Pigmentiphaga sp. H8: one gene and its partner. The protein of the gene in region 1 interacts with the protein of each later gene in a pairwise test. Links are inferred from orthologs where the notes say so. Each region holds a gene or a part of one and is shown on either strand. Other genes may lie near its edges. The genes, in order: ftsB and EGT29_RS23350.

Evidence for each region.
Region 2: the proteins of ftsB (region 1) and EGT29_RS23350 interact in binary tests that used the Escherichia coli proteins (3 or more experiments, as listed by UniProt). The link is inferred for Pigmentiphaga sp. H8 from one-to-one orthologs.

The regions. Positions count from the first base shown.
Region 1 is NZ_CP033966.1:2,344,355-2,351,655, reverse strand. The notes cover bases 4,326-7,301. They hold ftsB (cell division protein FtsB), read right to left. Parts: upstream 5,998-7,301; coding sequence 5,653-5,997; downstream 4,326-5,652. Other genes in these bases: eno (phosphopyruvate hydratase), read right to left, coding at 6,046-7,301; EGT29_RS11195 (hypothetical protein), read left to right, coding at 4,973-5,644; hslO (Hsp33 family molecular chaperone HslO), read left to right, coding at 4,326-4,838. Outside these bases: EGT29_RS11220 (3',5'-nucleoside bisphosphate phosphatase), read right to left, coding at 1-288; EGT29_RS11215 (alpha/beta fold hydrolase), read right to left, coding at 291-1,148; EGT29_RS11210 (acyl-CoA synthetase), read left to right, coding at 1,392-3,080; EGT29_RS11205 (ferritin-like domain-containing protein), read right to left, coding at 3,010-3,837; more of hslO, read left to right, coding at 3,906-4,325. UniProt on the Escherichia coli protein: Essential cell division protein. May link together the upstream cell division proteins, which are predominantly cytoplasmic, with the downstream cell division proteins, which are predominantly periplasmic.
Region 2 is NZ_CP033966.1:4,950,290-4,965,858, reverse strand. What follows is about bases 6-2,734. They hold EGT29_RS23350 (cell division protein FtsQ/DivIB), read left to right. Parts: upstream 6-826; coding sequence 827-1,642; downstream 1,643-2,734. Other genes in these bases: ftsA (cell division protein FtsA), read left to right, coding at 1,639-2,734; EGT29_RS23355 (D-alanine--D-alanine ligase), read left to right, coding at 6-806. In the rest of the region: more of EGT29_RS23355, read left to right, coding at 1-5; more of ftsA, read left to right, coding at 2,735-2,871; cell division protein FtsZ, read left to right, coding at 3,151-4,329; EGT29_RS23335 (peroxiredoxin), read left to right, coding at 4,534-5,037; lpxC (UDP-3-O-acyl-N-acetylglucosamine deacetylase), read left to right, coding at 5,155-6,078; EGT29_RS23325 (DciA family protein), read right to left, coding at 6,309-6,797; EGT29_RS23320 (M23 family metallopeptidase), read left to right, coding at 6,880-7,836; EGT29_RS23315 (LysR substrate-binding domain-containing protein), read right to left, coding at 8,030-9,157; EGT29_RS23310 (amidohydrolase), read left to right, coding at 9,269-10,153; EGT29_RS23305 (hypothetical protein), read left to right, coding at 10,153-11,034; EGT29_RS23300 (tripartite tricarboxylate transporter substrate-binding protein), read left to right, coding at 11,112-12,074; preprotein translocase subunit SecA, read left to right, coding at 12,273-15,017; EGT29_RS23290 (LysR substrate-binding domain-containing protein), read left to right, coding at 15,134-15,569. UniProt on the Escherichia coli protein: Essential cell division protein. May link together the upstream cell division proteins, which are predominantly cytoplasmic, with the downstream cell division proteins, which are predominantly periplasmic. May control correct divisome assembly.

The DNA of each region.
Region 1 (7,301 bases):
GCGCAGCCCCTCGACCAGCACCGCATCGTCGGGATCGACGCGCAGGCCCACGATGTGGACCGTTTCCCCGGCCCAGGTGACCGAGATCTCCACCCCCGGGACGAAGCGCATGCCCAGTTCCCGCGAAGCCGCCGCGGCCTCGTGCAGGCCGCCGACCTCGTCGTGATCGGTCAGCGCCAGTACGTCGACGCCATTGCGGCGCGCCCGCGCCGCCAGCTCGGCGGGCGGCAGCATGCCGTCCGACACCTGGGAATGGCAGTGCAGATCGACGTTCAGGGCGGATTCCATGTTCACATTGTAGGACGGCCACTCGGCACCGTCGCCGCCCGCGCCAGGAAATCTGCTACGAGTTGCGCCACCTCGGCCGGACGATCCTGATGCAGCATGTGGCCGGCATCGGCGACCGTCACCCGTTGCAGGCAAGCAACGCCAGCCAGCCTGTCCTCGTAGCCCGGCTCCGCCCATGCCCGGGCGCGGACGGCGCTGTCAGCGGCTTCCACCCACAGCACCGGCGCCGTGATCGCACGCCAGCAGGCCAGCACCTCTTCCAACCGATAAAGGACACGATTGACGATCTTGTGGACGGGATCGGCACGCAGCCGCCACCGCTCCCCTTCGGGACAGCCGTTCTCGCGGGCCAGGAACAGCGCCTTCGCGGCATCCAGTCTGGGATTGTCCCGCATCAGGCGCTGCGCATAGGCCTCGGGACTGTCGTAGTCCCCCAGCCGCGCGCCGGCCACGATCTGATCCATCCACTGCCGCAGCCGGCCCGGCGCCGCGTCGGCCGGCTGCGCCGACAGCCCCATCCCTTCCAGGTTGGCCACCGCCGCCACTCGTTCGGGGCGCACGCCGGCGTACAGCATGGCCATGTTGCCGCCCATGCTGTGCCCCAACAGCCGGACGGGAGAAGAAGGCGACAAATGACGGCAGAAAGCGTCCAGATCACCCAGGTATTCGCCGACCTCGTAGCAATCGCCGCCTCCCCACTGCGTCCTGCCGAAGCCGCGCCAGTCAGGCGCCACGACATGGAAATCGCCCGCCAAGCGGTCCGCCACGAACTGGAACGAGGCCGACGAATCCATCCAGCCGTGGAGCGCCAGCAGCAACGGCGCGCTGCTGTCGCCCCAATGACGAAAATGGTGACGCAAACCCCGAACATCCAGATACTCCGATCGCGGGGCTACAAGCGGCTCGTACATGATCATTTATCGACAATTAGGGGAAATTGGAGGAAAACCCGCGAAAAGACGGGGCTCGTGAGGCGTTTGGCCTGGCACCGCGGGCACCAAAGCCATTGCGGTTATCGGTCAGGTCAGTAATGATTGCTATATAACGCAGCAAACCCCGTCCGCCGACCTGGCCGGACCAGATCCTGAATCCAGCGGAGGGTTATGGAAGACCAGTACCAGGCACTCTACACCACGTTCCGTTGGTGGGTCCCGCAACGCCTGAACATCGCCGATGTCTGCTGCCGCCGCTGGACCGTCACCAGCGCCGATGCCCGCCGCATCGCGATCTACGCCGAAGATGCCGAAGGACGGCGCGAAGTCTGGACCTACGGCCGCCTGCACGAATACGCCAACCGCTTCTCCAATGGCCTGCGCCGCATGGGCGTGCAGCGCGGCGACCGCGTCGCCATCGCCCTGCCCCAGCGCCCCGAAGCCGTCGTCGCCCATATCGCCGTCTACCAGATGGGCGCCATTACCGTCCCGCTGTCGGTCGCGCTGAACGCCCAGACCTACGAACAGCGGCTGCGCGACAGCGAAGCCCGGATCGCCATCGTCGACGGCGCCGCGGCGGCGGCCCTGCTGCCAGCCACCGAGCACTGTCCCCTGCTGCGCCAGACGGTCGGCATCGACCTGGACGACGAGCGGGTCCTTTCCTGGCGCACGCTGCTCGCCCGCCAGGAAAGTGCCTTCGACATGCACCCCACCTCGGCCTCCGACCCCGCGCTGCTGCTCTATACGGCGGGCGCGGGCAGCGTGCCCAAGGGCGTGGTCCTGCCCCACGCCACCCTGATCGGCAACCTGCCCGGCTTCGTGGCCGCCCAGAACTGGTTCCCCCAGCCCGCCGACGTCCTGTGGACGGCCTCCGAATGGGGCAGCCCCCACGGCCTGTTCGGCGCGCTGCTACCGGGCCTGTATTTCGGCCAGCCGGTAGTGGGCATGCGCCAGCCGCCCGATCCCGACGCCACGTTCGCCCTGCTGGAACGCTACCGCGTCACCAACATCGCGCTGACCACCCGCGACCTGCGCCGGCTGCTCAAGGCCGTGCCCCGCCCCGCCGAGCGCCACCGGCTGGCCCTGCGCGCCATCACCGCCACCGACACCTCGCTGGGCGCGGCGCTGTTCGAACAATGCAAGGCGGCACTGGGGGTCGAACCCAACGAGACCTTCAGCCAGGTCGAGATCGGCACCGTCATCGGCCAGAGCGGCCAGAAATGGCCCGCCCGGGCGGGCAGCCTGGGCAGGCCCTACCCCGGCCACCAGATCGCCATCGTCGATGCCCTGGGCCGGCCGGTCGCCACCGGCGAACATGGCGAGATCGCCGTCAACCGCTACGACATCCATGGCCATCCCGATCCCTCCTTCTTCGCCGGCTACTGGCGGGGCGAGGAAACCGGGCGGCCGGTCAGCGGGACCTGGCATCGCACGGGCGATCTCGCCCGGCAGGATGCCGACGGCTACCTCTGGTACGTGGGCCGCCTGGACGAAATGTTCCAGTTGGGCAGCCGCCTGGTGGCGCCCGGCCCCATCGAGGACTGCCTGACCCAGCACCCCGAGGTGGTCGAGGCGGTGGTCGTGCCGACGCCGGACGGCAGCGGCATCAAGGCCTACGTCGTCGCCCTGGCCGTGCCGGAACAGGACAAGGCCGGACGCGAGGCGGCCCTGCGGGAAGCCCTGCTGTCGCACGCCTGCGCGCAGCTCGGCCAGGACGGCGCGCCCAAGGAGATCGAATTCGTCGAGGCCCTGCCGCTCACTCCCTCGGGCAAGATCCGGCGCCAGGCGCTCAGGCAGATCGAGGACGATCGCGGCCGGAAATGGCCGACAGCTCCAGCGAGCGCAACTCCGCTTCCGTGAAGCCCGCCGCCCGGCGGGCGGGCATATTGAACGGACCGAACTGGCCCGGCGCGTCGTAGCGCCGGGCCAGCACCGCGTAGTGGTCCACGGGATCGACGCCCTCGCGCTCGCACAGATACCGGTACCAGCGGTTGCCGATGGCCACGTGGCCGATCTCGTCGCGCAGGATGATGTCCAGGATGCCGGCCGCCGCCGCGTCTCCCGCTCCGGCCAGCTTGGCCCGTATCGCAGGACTGACGTCCAGCCCGCGGGCCTCCAGCGTACGCGGCACCAGCGCCATCCGGGCCAGCGGATCGAGCCGGGTCCGCTCGGCCATTTGCCACAGCCCGTCGTGGGCGGGGAAATCGCCGTAGGCATGGCCCAGGATGCGCAGATGCTCGGCCAACAGCGAAAAATGCAGGGCTTCCTCGCCGGCGACCTTCAGCCAGTCCAGGTAGTAGTCCTGGGGCATGCCGGCGAAGCGCCAGACCGCGTCCAGCGCCAGGTTGATCGCGTTGAACTCGATATGGGCCAGCGCGTGCAGCAGCGCCGCCCGCGCCTCGACCGAGGCCACGCCCCGCCCCGGCACATCGCGCGGCGACACCAGCGGCGGCCGGGCCGGCCGGCCCGGCACTCCCGCGGGCTCTTGCAAGACGCGGCCGGCGTCCACATATATAGACGTGGCCGCCAGTTCGCGGGTACCGGCGGCCTTCCCGGCCGGGTCATCCAGGACCAGCAGCGCGCAGGCGGCCTGCCGCAGTTCCAGTTCAGCAGTCATGGGGTGCATTGTAGAATGGCCGGTCAAGGCGACCACTGCAGCCGCCCATTTTTTCCGAGGAAGCCTTCTTGTCCGACCAACTCAAGAAATACCTGTTCGAGGACCAGACGGTCCGGGCCGAAGTCGTGTCCATCCGCGAGACCTGGAAGGAAATCCAGGCGCGGCACGACTATCCGTCCGCCGTCCAGAAGCTGCTCGGCGAACTCGTCGCGGCCAGTGCGCTGCTGGCCGCCAACATCAAGTTCAACGGCACCGTGGTGCTGCAATTGCAGGGCGATGGCCCGATCGGCCTGATCGTGGTGGAATGCCACGCCGATCTGGGCATGCGGGCGACCGTCAAGCTGCGCGAAGGCCATGCCGTGCCCGACGACGGCACCTTCCAAAGCCTGCTGAACCCCAACGGCGGCGGCCGCTTCTCGGTGGTACTGGATCCGCAGGAGCGCCTGCCCGGCCAGCAGCCCTATCAGGGCATCGTCGCCCTGCAGGGCGAATCGGTGGCCCAGGCGCTGGAGCACTACATGCTGGCTTCCGAACAGCTGCAGACGCGCATCTGGCTGGCCGCCGACACCGGCTGCGCCGCCGGCGTGCTGCTGCAACAATTGCCCCGCCAGGGCGGCAAGGCGGCCGCCGAACCCGCGCCGGCCTCGGTCGCGGACGACACCTGGGAACGCGCCCAGATCCTGGCCGAGACCATCAAGTCCGAGGAACTGCTCACGCTGACGCCCGACGCGCTGGTCCGGCGCCTGTACTGGCAGGAAACCCTGCGGACCTTCGAACCGGCCGCCGTGTCGTACCGCTGCACCTGCTCGCGCGAAAAGGTGGCCGATGTGCTGCTGCGCCTGGGCAGGGAAGAAATCGACGACATCCTGGCCGAACAGGGACGCGTCCAGATCAATTGCGACTACTGCGTGAAAAGCTTCGAGTTCGACCCGGTCGATTGCGCGGAGTTGTTCGCGAACGCGTCGGCCAAGGTTCGGCACCAGAGCGAAGCGCGGCATTAAGGAACCAGCGCCTCCTCATTGGCTGGCGGCCGTGGTTCCCACAATCGACGCATCGCCCGCGTGCGGGCACGCTGGAGGGCTCTTCCAGCCACTCTCCGTCCATGCGCTCTCTTCTTCGCCAGCGCGGTGCCGCCATGGCCGAATTCACGGTCATCGCCCTTCCTTTGCTATGGGCGGGCCTGGGCGCCTTCGAAACGGGCCGCTGGCTGCTGATGCGCCAGGCCGTCGGCTACGCCCTGTTCGAGGCCGCTCGCGCCGGAACCGCGGCGCGAGCCGATCCGGCGGCCACCGCCCAAGCCTTCGAACGCGCGCTGTCTCCCGCCCTGGGCGTCCGCGCCACGCCGAACCCGGACGAGCAGTTGTCCGCGGTGCGGGCGCGCATGGCAAGCTGGGCCCGCACCCACGGCCTGCGCATGGCGCGGCTCGAGCAACTCAGCCCGACTCCCGCCAGCTTCCAGGACTTCGCGGTCGGCCGCTCGGCGGGACCACGCGAACTCGACTACGACTACCAGCGCCTGCACCACGACACGGTCTACCTTTCACGCTACCGCGGCGGTATCGGTCCACGCTCGGGCCAGACCTTGTTCGACGCCAATACACTGGTGCTGCGGCTGACCTATCTGCACGCCCCCTATCTGCCAGGCATGCGCGCCCTGCTGCGGTCGTTGGCGAGCGCATCGGAAAGCGATGACTACGTGAAACAGGCTCGCGCGGCGGGCCTGCTGGTGATACGCCGCGAAATCGCCATGCCGATGCAGTCGGCGGCGCGCGAGCATGGCAGGAACCGGGATCTGCTCGGTCCCTAGGCCCGGCGTCAGCGCGAGCGGGGAGCGGCCGCCGGCCGGGAGGCCGGCTGAGCCGCGCTGGCCGGCACGGTGCCGGCCGGCGGGGTGTCGACGATCTGCACGAAGGCCTCGTTCTGGCGCAGCATGCCGAGTTCGTAGCGGGCCCGCTCCTCGATGGCGTCGGTCCCGCTCTTCAAGTCGCGTACTTCGGCATCCAGCGCGACGTTGCGCGTGCGCAGCTCGTCATTGCTATGCCGCTGGGCATCGAGCTGGCGCTCGAGTTCCCAGGTGCGCAGCCAACCGCCCTTACCCAGCCAGAGCGGATACTGGATCATCACCAGCAGCAAGGCGATTATCAGCGTGAGCAGGCGCATGGAGGCTCTTCCGTGGACCGCGCCGCACGGGCGGCGCGGCCGCGCGCATCAGCGCAGGTTGTAGAAAGCCTCGCGGCCGGGATAGTGGGCGACGTCACCCAGGTCTTCCTCGATCCGCAGCAGCTGGTTGTACTTGGCCATGCGGTCCGAGCGCGACATCGACCCCGTCTTGATCTGCAGCGCGTTGGTGGCCACGGCGATGTCGGCGATGGTCGTGTCCTCGGTCTCGCCCGAACGGTGCGACACCACGGCCGTGTAGCCGGCGCGCTTGGCCATCTCGATCGCCGCGAAGGTTTCCGTCAGCGTGCCGATCTGGTTGATCTTGATCAGGATCGAGTTGGCGATGTTCTGCTCGATGCCACGCTTCAGGATGCTGGTGTTGGTGACGAACAGATCGTCGCCCACCAATTGCACCTTCTTGCCCAGCTGCTCGGTCAGGTACTTCCAGCCGTCCCAATCGTTCTCGGCCATGCCGTCCTCGATCGAGATGATCGGATACTTGTCGCACCAGGTGGCCAGCATGTGGGTCAGTTCCTGCGCGCTCAGGGTCACGCCCTCGCCTTCCAGGCGGTACTTGCCGTCGCGGAAGAATTCCGAGCTGGCGCAGTCCAGGCCCAGGGCGATCTGGCTGCCGGGCTCGTAGCCGGCCTTCTCGATGGCCTGCAGCACGAGCTGGATGGCCGCCTCGTGGTTCTCGACGTTGGGGGCGAAGCCGCCTTCGTCGCCCACGGCGGTGGACATGCCCTTGTCATGAATCAGTTTCTTCAGCGCGTGGAAGACTTCGGCGCCCATGCGCAGCGATTCGCGGAAGCTGCTGGCCCCCACCGGCAGGATCATGAATTCCTGCATGTCGAGGTTGTTGTTGGCGTGCGCGCCGCCGTTGATGACGTTCATCATCGGGACGGGCATGCTCATCGCGCCGCTGCCGCCGAAATAGCGGTACAGGGGCAGGCTGCATTCCTCGGCGGCGGCCTTGGCCACGGCCATGCTGACGGCCAGCATGGCGTTGGCGCCCAGGCGCTCCTTGTTCTCGGTGCCGTCCAGTTCGATCAGGGTACGGTCCAGGAAGGCCTGTTCCTGCGCATCCAGGCCCATCAGCGCTTCGGCGATCTCGGTATTGACGTTCTCGACGGCCTTGAGCACGCCCTTGCCCAGGTAGCGCGACTTGTCGCCGTCGCGCAGCTCGATGGCTTCGCGCGCGCCGGTGGACGCGCCCGAGGGCACGGCGGCGCGGCCCATCGCGCCCGATTCCAGCAGCACGTCGCACTCGACGGTGGGATTGCCGCGGGAATCAATGATCTCGC
Region 2 (15,569 bases), 2.6 Mb from region 1 along the record:
TGCGCTCGCTGGCCGAGCTGGCCGAGGAACGCTTCGACCGCGTCTTCATCGCCCTGCATGGACGCTATGGCGAGGACGGCACGATCCAGGGCGCGCTGGAACTGCTGCGTGTCCCCTATACCGGCAGCGGGCCGCTGGCCTCCGCGCTGGCCATGGACAAGACCATGACCAAGCGCATCTGGGTCCACGAAGGGCTGCCCACGCCGCGCTTCGAGACCCTGGACCGCCAGTCCGACCTGGCCGCGGTGGCCGCGCGCCTGGGCCTGCCGCTGATCGTCAAGCCACCGCACGAGGGATCCACCATAGGCGTGACCAAGGTCACGGACCTGGCCGGCATGCGCGCGGCCTACGACCTGGCGGCCGAGTACGACGAGCACGTCCTGGCCGAAGCCTTCATCCAGGGCCGCGAGCTGACCGTGGCCGTGCTGGGAACCGGCGCCTCGGCGCGGGCCCTGCCGGTGGTCGAGATCGTGGCGCCCGAAGGCAACTACGACTACGAACACAAGTATTTCACCGACGACACCCGCTACCTGTGCCCCGCGCAGTTGCCGCCCGCGGTCACCCAGCGCGTCCAGGAAATCAGCGAGGCCGCGTATCGCGTCCTGGGCTGCGAAGGCTGGGGGCGGGTGGACGTGATGCTGGACGCCGACAACCAACCCTATCTGCTGGAGGTCAATACTTCGCCCGGCATGACCGGCCATTCCCTGGTGCCGATGGCGGCCGCCGCCGACGGCATGAACTATGAAACCCTGTGCGTGGAGATCCTGAAGGACGCCCGCTGCAAGGTTTCAGGCCGGTCTTCGTAAGAGATTGAATCGGACACTCTGTGTGGAACGACTCCCGTACCCTGAACCTCATCGCCAATACCCTGTACCTCGCCGCGGCGCTGGTGCTGACGGCGTGCGCGCTGCTGTGGCTGGCGCAGCGACCGGTATTCGCGTTGCAGACGATCTGGATCGAGGCCGAGGACGGCACGCTCCAGCATGTGACGCCGGCCAGCGTGCATCCGGCCATCGCCGGCCGGCTGACGGGCAACTTCTTTACCGCCAACCTGGAGCAGATGCGCCAGGTGTTCGAGACGGTGCCCTGGGTGCGGCAGGCCTCGCTGCGCAGGCAATGGCCCAATTCGCTGGTCGTGACCATACAGGAGCACCAGCCGCTGGGGCTGTGGAACGAGAACCGCTTGCTCAACACCTACGGCGAATCGTTCACCGCCAATCTGGGCGAGGCCGAGGACGACCGCCAACTGCCGATCTTCGGCGGCCCGGAGGGCTCGGAGAAGCTGGTGGCGCAGCGCTACGCCGAACTGACGCGCTGGTTCGCGCCGGTCAAGCTCGATCCGCTGCGGGTGGTGCTGACGCCCCGCTACGCCTGGCAGGTGGAGCTGTCCAACGGCGCGATCATCGACCTGGGACGCGAGCCGACCACCGCGCCCGGCACGGACACCGCATCGCTGGAATCCCGCGTGCAGCGCTTCGTGCAGGCGATTCCGGTGATCGAGTCGCGCATCGGCAAGCTGGAACATGCGGACCTGCGCTATCCGAACGGCTTCGCGGTCACCACCGCCCGGCCGCCGGCCAGCGCCAAACCGAATCCAAGGAAACCTGCATCAACCATGCAACCTAACCAGAAAAGACCATGACTCGTGAAACCAAGGATCTGATCGTTGCCCTCGACATCGGCACCAGCAAGGTGGTGGCGGTCGTGGCCGAGATGCTGCCTGAAGGGCGCTTCGAAGTGCTCGGTCTCGGGCAGCATGAGTCGCGCGGCATGCGCAAGGGCGTGGTCGTCAACATCGAGACCACGGTCAACTCCATCCAGCGCGCGCTGGAGGAGGCCGAGCTCATGGCCGACTGCAAGATCCGGGACGTCTTCACGGGTATCGCCGGCAGCCACATCCGCAGCTTCAATTCCAGCGGCATGGTGGCGATCAAGGACAAGGAAGTCACCGCCACCGACGTGGCGCGCGTCATCGAGACCGCCAAGGCCATCAACATCCCGACCGATCAGCAGGTGCTGCACGTGCTGACGCAGGAGTTCATCGTCGACGGCCAGGAAGACATCCGCGAGCCCATCGGCATGAGCGGGATACGCCTGGAAGTGCGGGTGCACATCGTGACCGGCGCGGTCAGCGCGGCCCAGAACATCGTCAAGTGCGTGCGCCGCTGCGGCCTGGAAGTGCAGGACCTGATCCTGCAGCCGCTGGCCTCGAGCCTGGCCTGCCTGACGCCCGACGAAAAGGAACTGGGCGTGGCCCTGGTGGACATCGGCGGCGGCACGACCGACATCGCCATTTTCACCGGCGGCGCGATCCGCCACACCGCGGTCATTCCGATTGCCGGCGACCAGATCACCGGCGACGTCGCCGCGGCGCTGCGCACGCCCACGCCCGATGCCGAAGAGATCAAGCTGCGCTACGGCGTGGCCAAGCAGGTGCTGGCCAGCCCCGACGAACGCATCGAGGTGCCCGGGCTGGGCGACCGCGGGCCGCGCCAGTTGTCGCGCCAGGCGCTGGGCGCCGTGATCGAGCCGCGGGTCGAGGAACTGTTCACCTTCGTGCAGCAGGTGATCCGCGAGTCGGGCTACGACGAGCTGCTGTCGTCGGGCATCGTGCTGACCGGCGGCACCTCGCAGATGCCCGGCGTGGTGGAACTGGCCGAGGACATCTTCCTGAAGCCCGTGCGCCTGGGCGTGCCCGAATACACCGGCAGCCTGGCGGACGTGGTCCGCAGCCCGCGCTTCTCGACCGTGATGGGCCTTTTGGCCGAGGCCCGGCTGCAGCGCGTGCGCGGCCGCAAGGTGGCGCAGCAGACCGGAAATGTCACACAGGTTTTCTCTCGTATGAAAGAGTGGTTCCTGGGGAATTTTTGAAGCGATCCCCCGTCGCATACGTTGCCCGAATCGTGCAGTCCTTCGCAGTCCGATGAAGCAGTGCCCGTTCTTTGAGTCCGTGCAGTTGCAGGTCCAGAGTATCCAGCAGTCCGTTCAAACCAGTTTTTTTATTTGAGTCGAGGAGGTGCGTGACCGGGGAAGGTGAAACGTGAAGCGCGATCCCAAGGCGGGGTCAGTCAGATGGTCGATTCCGGCCCGATCACATTTCACATTTCACATTTCCCAGCCGCCACTTATCCGCCAGAACCCCCGGAGGTCATTATGAAATTCGAAATGCTAGACACCGATACCCGTGGAACGGTCATCAAGGTGGTGGGTGTGGGCGGCGCCGGCGGCAACGCCGTTGCTCACATGATCCGTCGCGGCGTGCAGGGCGTGGAGTTCATCTGCGCCAACACCGACATGCAGGCGCTGTCGCATACCAACGCGCCGGTGCAGATCCGCCTGGGCCGCAGCGGCCTGGGCGCCGGCGCCAAGCCCGAGCAGGGCCGCGCCGCCGCCGAGACCGCCCGCGAAGAAATCCGCGACGCGCTGCAGGGCGCCAACATGGTGTTCATCACCGCCGGCATGGGCGGCGGCACCGGTACCGGTGCCGGCCCGGTGGTGGCCGAGGTCGCCAAGGAACTCGGCATCCTGACGGTGGCCGTGGTGACCAAGCCCTTCAACTTCGAAGGCAGCAAGCGCATGCGCATGGCCGAGGAAGGCATCGACGCCCTGACGGAGCACGTGCATTCGCTGATCGTCGTGCTGAACGAGAACCTGTACGAACTGCTGGGCGAAGACGCCACGCAGGAAGACTGCTTCAAGTCCGCCGACGACATCCTGCACAACGCCTGCGCCGGCATCGCCGAGATCATCAACGTGGACGGCAACGTCAACGTCGACTTCGAAGACGTCAAGACCATCATGAGCGAGCAGGGCAAGGCCATGATGGGCACCGGCATCGCCAGCGGCGTGGACCGCGCCCGCGTGGCGTCCGAGCAGGCCATCGCGTGCCCGCTGCTGGAAGGCATCGACCTGAACGGCGCCCGCGGCGTGCTGGTCAACATCACCGCCAGCCGTTCGCTGAAGATGCGCGAGACCCGCGAGATCATGGACACCATCCGCAGCTACGCCGCGGAAGACGCCACCGTGATCTTCGGCGTGTCGTACGACGATGCGATGGGCGAAGACCTGCGCGTCACCGTCGTGGCGACCGGCCTGGGCCGCACCAAGGCCAAGCCGCAGCTGGTGCAGAACACCATGCAGCAACTGCGCACGGGCACGGACAACGTCCCGGCCTACAACGCCCAGGCGGGTGGCACCAACTACCACGACTACGACACGCCCACGGTCTTCCGCAACCCGCGGGATGCGTCGATGCGCGTGCAGGCGCTGGAAAGCTCGGGCATGGAGCACCTGGACATCCCGGCGTTCCTGCGCAAGCAGGCGGACTGACAGGCCGATAGACCCCCTCTGCGCGCTGACGCGTTCCCCCAGGAAACCGCGGATCTGGCTTAGCCAGTCCGCCGGTTTCGCCCCCTGGGGGGCGCGCGTAGCGCGTAGGGGGGGTATTTTTATTTGTTGCTTTGCTTGGGAGGGCGGCGGCGCGGGCCTATACTGCCCATCCGGTGTTTTTCCCTTCCATACAAGGAGTCTTCCATGACCATCAAAGTAGGCGATCGCGTCCCCGACGGTACCCTGACCGAGTTCATCGCCGTGGAGACCGAGGGCTGCTCGCTCGGCCCCAACGCGTTCCAGGTCGCGGATCTGGTCAAGGGCAAGAAGATTGCCGTGTTTGCCGTGCCGGGCGCCTTCACGCCCACCTGCTCGGCCAAGCACGTGCCCAGCTACCTGCAGAACCATGACGCCCTGAAGGCCAAGGGCGTGGACGAGATCTGGTGCGTGGCCACCAACGACGCGTTCGTGATGGGTGCCTGGGCCAAGGACCAGGGCAGCCAGGGCAAGGTCCGCATGCTGGCCGACGGTTCGGCCAAGTGGACCAAGGCGCTGGGCCTGGAGTTCGACCTGACCGAGCGTGGCATGGGCGTGCGTTCGCAGCGCTATTCCATGCTGCTGGACGACGGCGCCGTCAAGGTGCTGAACGTCGAGGCGCCCGGCAAGTACGAAATCAGCGACGCGGAAACCTTGCTCAAGCAGCTGTAATTCCGTTTCCGGCACGGCCGCGGCACGGTGTGCGCGGCCGTATCGGAACCTGTGGCGTCCGACCCGCTCTAACACGGAAACGTTACAATATAGTATTAACCCGGATTCCTAGCCGCCATGCTTTGCCAGCGCACAATAAAAAGCGTCACTCGAACCACCGGAGTCGGTCTGCATTCCGGGCGGCGCGTCGAGATCACGCTGCGTCCGGCGGCGCCCAATACCGGCATCGTCTTCCACCGCATCGACCTGCCCGAACCCGTCGACCTGCCCGCTTCCGCGATGGCCGTCGGCGACACGCGCATGGCGTCGGTGCTGCAGCAGGGGGACGTGCGGGTCTCCACCGTCGAACACCTGATGTCCGCCTGCGCGGGCCTGGGCATCGACAATCTGCACGTGGACCTGACGGCCGAGGAAGTGCCCATCATGGACGGCAGCGCGGGTACCTTCGTGTTCCTGCTGCAATCGGCGGGCATCGAGGAACAGAACGCGGCCAAGGAATTCATCCGGGTGCTGGAGCCGGTCGAAGTGCGCGAGGGCGAAGGCGCCTCCGCCAAATGGGCTCGGCTCGAACCCTATGACGGCTTCTCGCTGGCCTTCTCCATCGACTTCCACCATCCGGCCATCGATGCCACGTCGAATTTCGCCGAAATCGACTTCGCCAAGCATTCCTACATCAAGGAAATCGCGCGCGCCCGCACCTTCGGTTTCATGCAGGACGTGGAAAACCTCCGCGCCGCGGGCCTGGCGCGCGGCGGCAGCCTGGACAATGCCATTGTGATGGACGAATTCCGCGTCCTGAACAGCGATGGGCTCCGCTACGACGACGAGTTCGTCAAGCACAAGATCCTGGACGCCATCGGCGACCTGTACCTGGTGGGCAAGCCCCTGATCGCCCGCTACGTGGCCCACAAGTCGGGCCACGGCATGAACAACCAGCTCGTGCGCGCCCTGCTGGAGCGCCGCCACGCCTGGGAACTGGCCACCTTCGAATCGAAGTCGGTCGCCCCCCAAGCCTTCCGCGAAGACTGGGTGACCGTGTGACCCCCCCTACGCCCTTACGGGCGCCCCCCAGGGGGCGAAACCGGCGGACTGGCAAAGCCAGATCCGCGGTTTCCTGGGTCTAGGGAAACCACCTTGAACTGAATCACCGGTGCTACCGCTGGCAGCCAGCGATAGCAACAATGCTACGCCCCAAGACAGCGGTACTAGACCCAGGATGCGGTGGATCCGGCTTTGCCGGTCCACCCGCATCGCCCCCTGGGGGGCGCGCGTCAGCGCGTAGGGGGGGGTAACCTCTTTTTCAGTTCGGCCAGGGTCTGGGTGCCCAGCTCGGTGGCCTGGCGAGTCGGGGCCCGCGGGGCCGGGCGGGACAATTCGGTCTCTTCCAGGCGGGTAAGCGTTGCTTGAACGCGGACGGCGATTCCGTTAACCTGCCACCCTTGCTTTTCCAAGGCCGCCACCAGCCGGGGCGCCAGCTGGCGCAGTTTGGCCGAATGGGCCGCGGCCGGTACGCCCAGCGTCAATTGGCCATCCTCGAAGCGCAGCACGTGGCAGGCTGGGCCCAGGGGCGCGGGCAGGGCGGCGCAGACCTGGCGTTGCAGGTCCAGCAGGCGGCGGGCGGTGCCCAGCAGGCTGGCACCCTTGCCGTCACGTCCCAGGCACGCCAGCGTGGCGGTGTACTGCGCGGGATCTGCCTGGGTCTGCGGCTTGCGCCGCTTCCGGAAGGGCGCGGCGGGCCGGGTACGAAAAGTTTCGATCACGAACTCCCTGGAGTCTCGGGAACATTCAAGAGGATACGGGGCGCCGAGCAAGGCGCGTCTCTCACGCCAGGAGGCACGTTCCGTGCAGATCATCATAGTGCATCCGCGCCTGTCCGAGGCGAGGACGCTGACCATAACCCCCCGTTTCGCCGCGGGGATGATCGCCGCAATCGGTGCCGCCCTGATTCTCGGGGCCGTACTGTTGAATTACGCCGCGTCCGGCATCGCCTGGCCCTGGAGCGATTCCGGCCTGTCCGAGCGCAGCCGCGAAGAAGCCCGCCAGCAGGCGGTGCTGCGCGAGAACATCAACCTGCTCGCCAAGCGCGTGGGTGAAATGCAGGCCAAGCTGATGCAGCTCGATGCGCTGGGCGAGCGCGTCGCCGGCCTGGCGGGGGTGTCCCCGGCGTTTTCCGCCAAGGGCGTGCCGGGCCGCGGCGGGCTGCTGGTGTCGCCGCAGCCCATGTCGCCCCAGGACGTCAGCTCCGAACTCGATCATCTCGAAGCCCAACTGGCCGAGCGCTCCGACTATCTCAGCGTCCTGGACGCGCAATTGACGACCCTGTCGGTGCGCAAGGCCATGACGCCCACCGTCATGCCCGTCACGCAGGGGTACAACGGTTCCTCGTTCGGCTGGCGGGTCGATCCCTTCACCGGTACGCGCTCCCTGCACGAAGGGGTGGATTTCTCCGCGCCGTCGGGCACTTCCATCGTGGCGGCGGCGGGCGGCGTCGTGCAGGTGGCCGAATTCCATTCCGGCTACGGCTACATGATAGACATCGACCACGGCAATGACCTGGTCACCCGCTATGCCCATGCGTCGAAGCTGCTGGTCAAGCCGGGCGACCTGGTCAAGCGCGGCCAGCGCATCGCCGCCGTCGGCAGCACCGGCCGCTCCACCGGCTCCCACCTGCATTTCGAGGTGCGGCTGGGCGGCGTCGCCGTCAACCCCAACAACTTCCTGACCCACGGCCCCGGCAAACAGCCCGTCGAACCGTTCTCCAAGGTCGTCACCCTGCCAGCCCCCGGACCGCTGGACTAGAGAGAGGCCCCCCTACGCGCTGACGCGCGCCCTGGATGGTGAGCCCCCAGCCGCTACGCGGCGGCCCCCCGAGGAGGCCTGGGCCCGCCTTGGGGCGGCCCGGCGCCGGGCCCAGGGATCGAAACCGGCGGACTGGCAAAGCCAGATCCGCGGTTTCCGGCTGGTACCAGCCTCTTGGCAGGTCGCACGGTTGCTACCGCTGGCAGCCAGCGATAGCAACCGTGCCTCCCCCCAAGATAACGGTACTAGACCCAGGATGCGGTGGATCCGGCTTTGCCGGTCCACCCGCATCGCCCCCTTGAGGGGGGCGCCCGAAGGGCGTGGGGGTGGGCTTCCCTTCCGGTCCACCCGCATCGCCCCCTGGGGGGCGCCCGAAGGGCGTAGGGGGGGGACCATAATCGGCCGAGACCTCCCGCAGGCAGCGCATCAGGCGTTCGCTGGCGGGGGACAGCGCGCGCTGCTTGCTCCAGGTCAGGCCGATGGGGCGCAACAGGCCGGGGAGTTCCAGCGGCAGGATGGCCAGCATGCCGAGATCGCTGTAGTGCCGCGCCGCGACGCGGGACAGCAGGCCGACGGCCTGGGTGGACTGGAGGTAGGTCGCGATGACCGGCACCGACAGGGTTTCGATGTAGTCGCTGGGCATGGCGATGTCGTGTTCCTGGAACACGGCCTCCAGCGGTTCCCGGGGCAGGGACGCGACCGGCGGCAGAATCCAGGGATAGGGGGCCAGGTCGCGCCAGTGCAGGGACGACGCCCCGGCCAGTGGATGCTGGCGGCCCACGACGACCATGCTCGACCCCTCGAACAGCGGAGCTTCCTCGAAGTCCGCCGACGGCCAACTGGACAGGCGGCCCACCAGGACGTCCAGGTCGCCGCGCCGCAACTGCGGCAGCAGCGTGTTCATCGAGCCTTCCTGCACGTGCACCGTGGTCGTGGGCGAAACCCGCTTGAGGGCGGCCAGGGCCTGGGGCACCAGCGCCGAAGTCATCGCGGGCATGGCGCCCAGCGCGGCCCGGCCGGATGCGCCGGACAGCAGCGCGCGCAACTCGTCGCGGGTCTGGGCCAGGGTGTTGAGCATCACGCGGGCCTGGCGGATCAGGCATTCGCCGTAGACGTTGGGTTGCACCCCCCGGGCCGTGCGGTCGAACAGCTTGAAGCCCAGGCCTTTCTCCAGCTCGGACAGCGCCAGTGACACCGCCGGCTGGGTGATGTTGAGGCTGGCGGCGACCTTGCCCAGGTTGCGCAGCTCGTCCAGCGCCACCAGCAATTGGAGGTGGCGCGGCTTGAGGTTGGCGCGGATGTACCAGTCGAGTCTCGCCATGGCGGATCTCTCCGGAATTTCATAAGTGAATGCTTATGATAATCGCCGGATTATTAAGTGGTTTGCTTATGTTGATGCGGGCATGATGGGCGCCTTCGATCAGGAGTCCCCGTGTCCCATCCCAAGCCGACATCGATCATCGATCTTCATACCCACGTCATCGCCTCGGACCAGCAGGCCTATCCGCTGGCGCCGCTGTCCGGCCGGCAGTCGGACTGGTCGCGCGAGCGGCCGGTCACGCGCGAGGCCATGCTGGCGGCCATGGACGAGGCAGGCATCGCGCAGGTCGCGCTGGTGCAGGCTTCCACCTGCTATGGCCACGACAGCAGCTATGTCGCGGATTCCGTCGCCGCCCGGCCGGACCGTTTCATCGGCGTCTATTCGATCGGCCTGGCCGAGCCCGGCGCCGCCGAGCGCATCGCCTATTGGCACGGCCGCGGGCTGCAGGGCATGCGCGTGTTCATCGCCGGCCACACCGCGGCCGACCACGCCGCGCGGCTGGACGACCCGCTGGGCTTTCCCGCCTGGGAGCAGGCGCAGGAACTGGATATCCCCGTGTGCGTGCAGCTGCGGGCCGATGGCCTGCCGCAACTGGAGAATATCCTGCGGCGCTTCCCGCGCGTGCGGGTGCTGCTGGACCACTTCGCCCGGCCCCGGCTGGACGACGGCCCACCCTATGCGGCGGCGGCCAGCCTGTTCGCGCTGGCGGACCATCCCAACCTGTTCTTCAAGTTCACCACCCACAACGTCCGGGAGGCCCGCGAAGGGGCGGCCACGCAGGCCAGCTTCCTGCGGCGCGCGATCGACGTGTTCGGCGTCCGCCGCATCGCCTGGGGATCGAATTTCCCGGCATCGGCGGGCAGCCTGGCCAGCCTGCTGGGCGAGGCCCTGGAGGCCACCGCCTCGCTGTCCGGCGAAGAACGGGAATGGATCTTCCATCGCACGGCCCGGGCTCTGTATCCCGCGCTGGACGCCGCCTCGGCAAGGGGGGCGTGATGGGTTCGACGACGCTGCGCACCCTGCTGGGTGATTATCCGAACACGCTGGCCCTGAAGCGGGGCGAGATCGCATCGGCGTCCGTCGGTTTCGAGTTCGATCCGGTCAAGACCGCCAACCGGGCGTTCAAGCGCGTGGTGCGCGAGGGCGCCTTCGACGTGGCGGAACTGGCGCTGGTGACCTTCCTGCAGGCCAAGGCCTACGGCAAGCCCCTGGTGCTGATGCCGGCCGTGGTGGGGGCGGGCCGCTACCAGCATCACTGCCTGGTCCACAACATCGAGCGTGGCCGCCTGCGGGTGGCGGAGCTGGCCGGCAAACGCATCGGGATCCGGGCCTACGCCCAGACCACGGTGGCCTGGGTGCGGGGCATCCTGGCCGACGACTATGGGGTGGACCTGAACGGAATACGCTGGGTGACGTTCGAGGACGGGCACCTGGCCGAATTTGCCGATCCGCCCGGGGTGACGCGGGCCGAGGGCCGGAACATGGTGGAGATGCTGCTGGCGGGAGAACTGGACGCGGCCATCATCGGCACGGACCTGCCCGACGATCCGCGCCTGGCGCCGGTGCTGCCCGATCCCCATGCGGCCGCCGCCGCGTGGGGTGCCCGGCACGCCATGGTGCCCATCAACCATATGGTGGCCGTGGACCGGGCGCTGTGCGAGACGCGTCCGGAGGTGGTCCGCGAGGTCTACCGGCTGCTGCAGGAAAGCAAGGCCGCGGCCCGGCGGGACGCCGGCGGGCCGGATCTGACGCCGTTCGGCGTGGAGCCCAACCGCCATGCGCTGGAACTGATCATCCACTACGCCTACGACCAGAAACTGATTCCGCGCCGCTATGCCGTCGACGAGCTGTTCGACGACGTGACCCGCGTGCTGTGACCGGCGCCGGCCATGGGGCCGGTCCGTAAAGACTATCGCGGCGGCGGGGACCGCCGCCTTCATTCCCAGGAGACAACATGAAATGGTTCGCAATCCTGGCCGCCTGCGTGGCGGCCGCCGTTCCCACGCTTCCCGCGCAGGCCCAGGTGGGCGGCCAGGTCACCCGCATCGTCGTGCCGTTCGCGGCGGGCGGAGCCCGGGAACTGCTGGCGCGCACGTTCTACCAGGAACTGGGCCAGCAGCTGGGCCAGACCATCATCATCGAAAGCCGGCCTGGCGCGGGCGGCGCCATCGGGACGTCCAACGTCGGGCGGGCCGATCCGGACGGTCGCACGCTGCTCATGGCCGCGTCCAGCCACTTCGTCACGGCCGCGCTGGGCGCCAAGCCGCACTATGACCCGGTCAAGGATTTCACGCCGGTGGCCAATATCGGCACCCAGAGCTACGTGCTGATGATCAGCAGCGCGCTGCCGGCCAGGAACGTGGCCGAATTCATTGCCTATGCCAAGAAGCGCCCGGGCGAGCTGAACTACGGCTCGGCCGGCATCGGCAGCTCCACCCATCTGGCCATGGCCTATTTCCTGAGCACGGCCGGGCTGGACATGCTGCACATCCCCTACAAATCCACCCAGGAAGCGGCCAACGACGTGGCCGGCGGGCGGGCGCAGGCGGTGATCGTGCCCAATGCCGGCGTCGGCGCCTACCTGCAGGATGCCAGGCTGCGCATCATCGGCGTGACCTCGCGCCAGCCTTCGCCCCTGCTGCCCAGCGTGCCGCCCATCGCCCAGGCCGGCCTGCCTTCCTACGTGTTCGAGTCGTGGTTCGGCCTGCTGGCGCCCGCCGGCACGCCCGCGCCGGTGGTCCAGCGCATCAACGCCGCGGTGGCGAAGGTGCTGGAGATGCCGGTCATCAAGGAGCGCCTGGCCACCCAGGGCGTGGCGCCGGATGCCATGAACGTCGATGAGTTTGGCAAACTGTTCGTCCAGGACAGGCAACTGATGGCCCGCATCGTCAAGGAGGCCAGGCTCACCCGGGATTGACCCGGACCGGTCCCGGCCAGGGGCGGGCGCCGTCTCCGGGCCGGGCCAGCCTCCGGGGCGGCGGCCGGGCGGGGATGTCCATGCGGACGGCGCGCGCGATTCAACGTCCTCCCACGGTGCTAAACTGGCTGGCTTATCCCCTATCCCGGCTGGGATGCTAGGCCACGGCCCGGCCCCGGTTGCTTGCAAATATCGCGCATGGTTTCCTCTCTGCTCAAGAAAATTTTCGGCAGCCGCAATGACCGGCTGCTGAAGCAGTACGGCAAGTTGGTCGCTCGGATCAACACGCTGGAGTCCCAGACCGCCGCACTCAGCGACGAGCAACTCACGGCCCGCACGCAAGAGTTCAAGCAACGCTACCAGAACGGCGAGTCGCTGGACGACCTTCTGCCCGAGGCCTTCGCCGTCGTGCGCGAGGGCGGCAAGCGGGTGCTGGGCATGCGCCACTTCGACGTCCAGCTGCTGGGCGGGATCGTGCTGCACAGCGGCCGCATCGCCGAAATGCGCACGGGCGAGGGCAAGACCCTGGTGGCGACGCTGCCGACCTACCTGAACGCCATCGCCGGCAAGGGCGTGCACGTGGTGACGGTCAACGATTACCTGGCGCAGCGGGATGCGGCCTGGATGGGCCGCCTGTACAAGTTCCTGGGCCTGTCGGTGGGCGTGGTGGTCTCGCAGCAGCCCAACGAGGAAAAGATCGAGGCCTACCGGGCCGACATCACCTACGGCACCAACAACGAATTCGGCTTCGACTACCTGCGCGACAACATGGAATACCGCGTGGAGGACCGCCGCCAGCGCGCGCTGTTCTACGCGGTGGTCGACGAGGTCGACTCCATCCTGATCGACGAGGCGCGCACGCCGCTGATCATCTCGGGCCAGGCCGAAGACCATACCGAGATGTACATCCGGATGAACGCGGTGCCGCCGCTGCTGACCCGGATGGCGTCCGAGCCCAAGTCCAACGAGCCCGAGCCCGAGGGCGACTTCTGGGTGGACGAGAAAAGCCATCAGGTCTACCTGTCGGAAGCCGGCCACGAGAAGGCCGAGCAGATCCTGGAGCGCCAGGGCCTGCTGCCCGAGGGCGAGTCGCTGTACGAGCCGCGCCACATCAGCCTGATGCACCACCTGATGGCGGCGCTGCGGGCGCACAACCTGTTCTTCCGCGACCAGCACTACGTCGTGCAGAACAACGAAGTGGTCATCGTCGACGAATTCACCGGCCGCCTGATGGTGGGCCGCCGCTGGTCCGACGGCCTGCACCAGGCGGTCGAGGCCAAGGAAGGCGTGAAGATCCAGAACGAGAACCAGACCCTGGCCTCGATCACCTTCCAGAACTACTTCCGGATGTACGAGAAGCTGGCTGGCATGACCGGCACGGCCGATACCGAGGCCTACGAGTTCCAGGAAATCTACCGCCTCGAGACCGTGATCATGCCGACCAACCGGCCCATGATCCGCGCCGACCAGAACGACCAGGTCTTCAAGACCGACCAGGAAAAGTACAACGCCATCCTGGAAGACATCCGCGATTGCCAGAAGCGCGGCCAGCCGGTGCTGGTGGGTACCACCAGCATCGAGAATTCCGAGCTGCTGTCGGCCATGCTGGTGAAGGCCGGCCTGAAGCACGAGGTGCTCAACGCCAAGCAGCACGCGCGCGAAGCCGAGATCGTGGCCGAGGCCGGCAAGCCCGGCCACATCACCATCGCCACCAACATGGCGGGCCGCGGCACCGATATCGTGCTGGGCGGCAGCGTCGACAAGCAGGTGGACCTGATCCGCGCCGACGACGCGCTGTCCGAGACCGAGAAAGACATCCGCATCGCCCGCGTGCGCGACGAATGGAAGCCGCTGAACGAGCAGGTCAAGGCCGCCGGCGGCCTGCGCATCATCGGCACCGAGCGCCACGAATCGCGCCGCATCGACAACCAGCTGCGCGGCCGCGCCGGCCGCCAGGGCGATCCGGGTTCGTCGCGCTTCTACCTGTCGCTGGAAGATTCGCTGATGCGCATCTTCGCCGGCGACCGCGTGCGCGCCATCATGGAGCGCCTCAAGCTGCCCGAGGGCGAGCCCATCGAGGCCGGCATGGTCACCCGCTCCATCGAGTCGGCCCAGCGCAAGGTCGAGGCCCGCAACTTCGACATCCGCAAGCAATTGCTGGAGTACGACGACGTCGCCAACGACCAGCGCAAGGTCATCTACACCCAGCGCAACGAAGTCCTGGAAGCCCCCTCCATCGCCGACGTGGTCGCCAACCTGCGCGTGGCCACCTTCACCGAGACCTTCCGCGGCTACGTGCCCGAAGACTCGGTCGAGGAACAATGGGACGTGCCGGGCCTGCAGAAGGCGCTGGAGCTGGAATGGCAGGTCGAGCTGCCGCTGGCCGAGATGGTGGAAGCCGAACCCAACCTGACCGACGACGACCTGCTCGAGCGCGTGCTCAAGGCCTCGGCCGACGCCTACGATGCCAAGGTGACCCTGGTGGGCACCGAGATGTGGGGCCAGTTCGAACGCTCCATCCTGCTGCAGTCCATCGACACGCACTGGCGCGAGCACCTGGCCATGCTGGACCACCTGCGCCAGGGCATCCACCTGCGCGGCTACGCCCAGAAGAATCCCAAGCAGGAATACAAGCGCGAAGCCTTCGAGCTGTTCTCCAACATGCTGGACCGCATCCGCAACGACGTCGTCAAGGTGCTGATGACCGTGCGCGTGCAGTCGGCCGAGCAGGTGGAACAGGTCGAGCAGGACGCCGCCCTGCCGCACGTGCAGAACGTGCAGTACCACCACTCCGACTACGACGAGGCCCTGGCCGCCGCCAATGCGGCCGCGGGGTCCGGACAGGAACCGATGCGCAACGTGCTGCCCAAGGTCGGACGCAACGATCCCTGCCCCTGCGGCAGCGGCAAGAAGTACAAGCAGTGCCACGGCCGGCTCGCCTGACGCGGCGTCCCGCAACGTGACGAGAAAAGACCGGCGCTTGCCGGTCTTTTCATTGGTGGTGGGGTAGTATTCCGCCGGCATGCCTCCCGCGGGCCGATCATTCCGGAGCTTCGTCCATGTTCTCCGTGCGCCACATCGAAGCCTTCCAGGCCGTCATGGTCACTCGAAGCATGACGTCGGCCGCCGACGTGCTGTTCGTGACGCAGTCCGCCGTCAGCAAGCTGATCAAGGAGTTCGAGGAGCAGGTGGGATTCGAACTGTTCACCCGCAAGCGCGGTGGACTGGTGCCTTCCCCCGAAGCCCACTCGCTGCTGGCCGAGGTCGACCGGCTGTTCCTGGGGCTGGAAAAGATCGCCTTGGCCGCCGAACGCATCCGCTCCAAGCGCCACGGGCAGCTGCGCATCGTGGCCATGCCGTCGCTGACCACGGGCTTCCTGCAAGGCGTCGTCGCGGCATTCAGCCGCGAGCATCCCGACGTGAGCGTTTCCCTGCTGACCTACAACTCGCCCGAGGTGGTCGAGCTGGTCGCCTCCGGACAGTTCGACCTGGGTT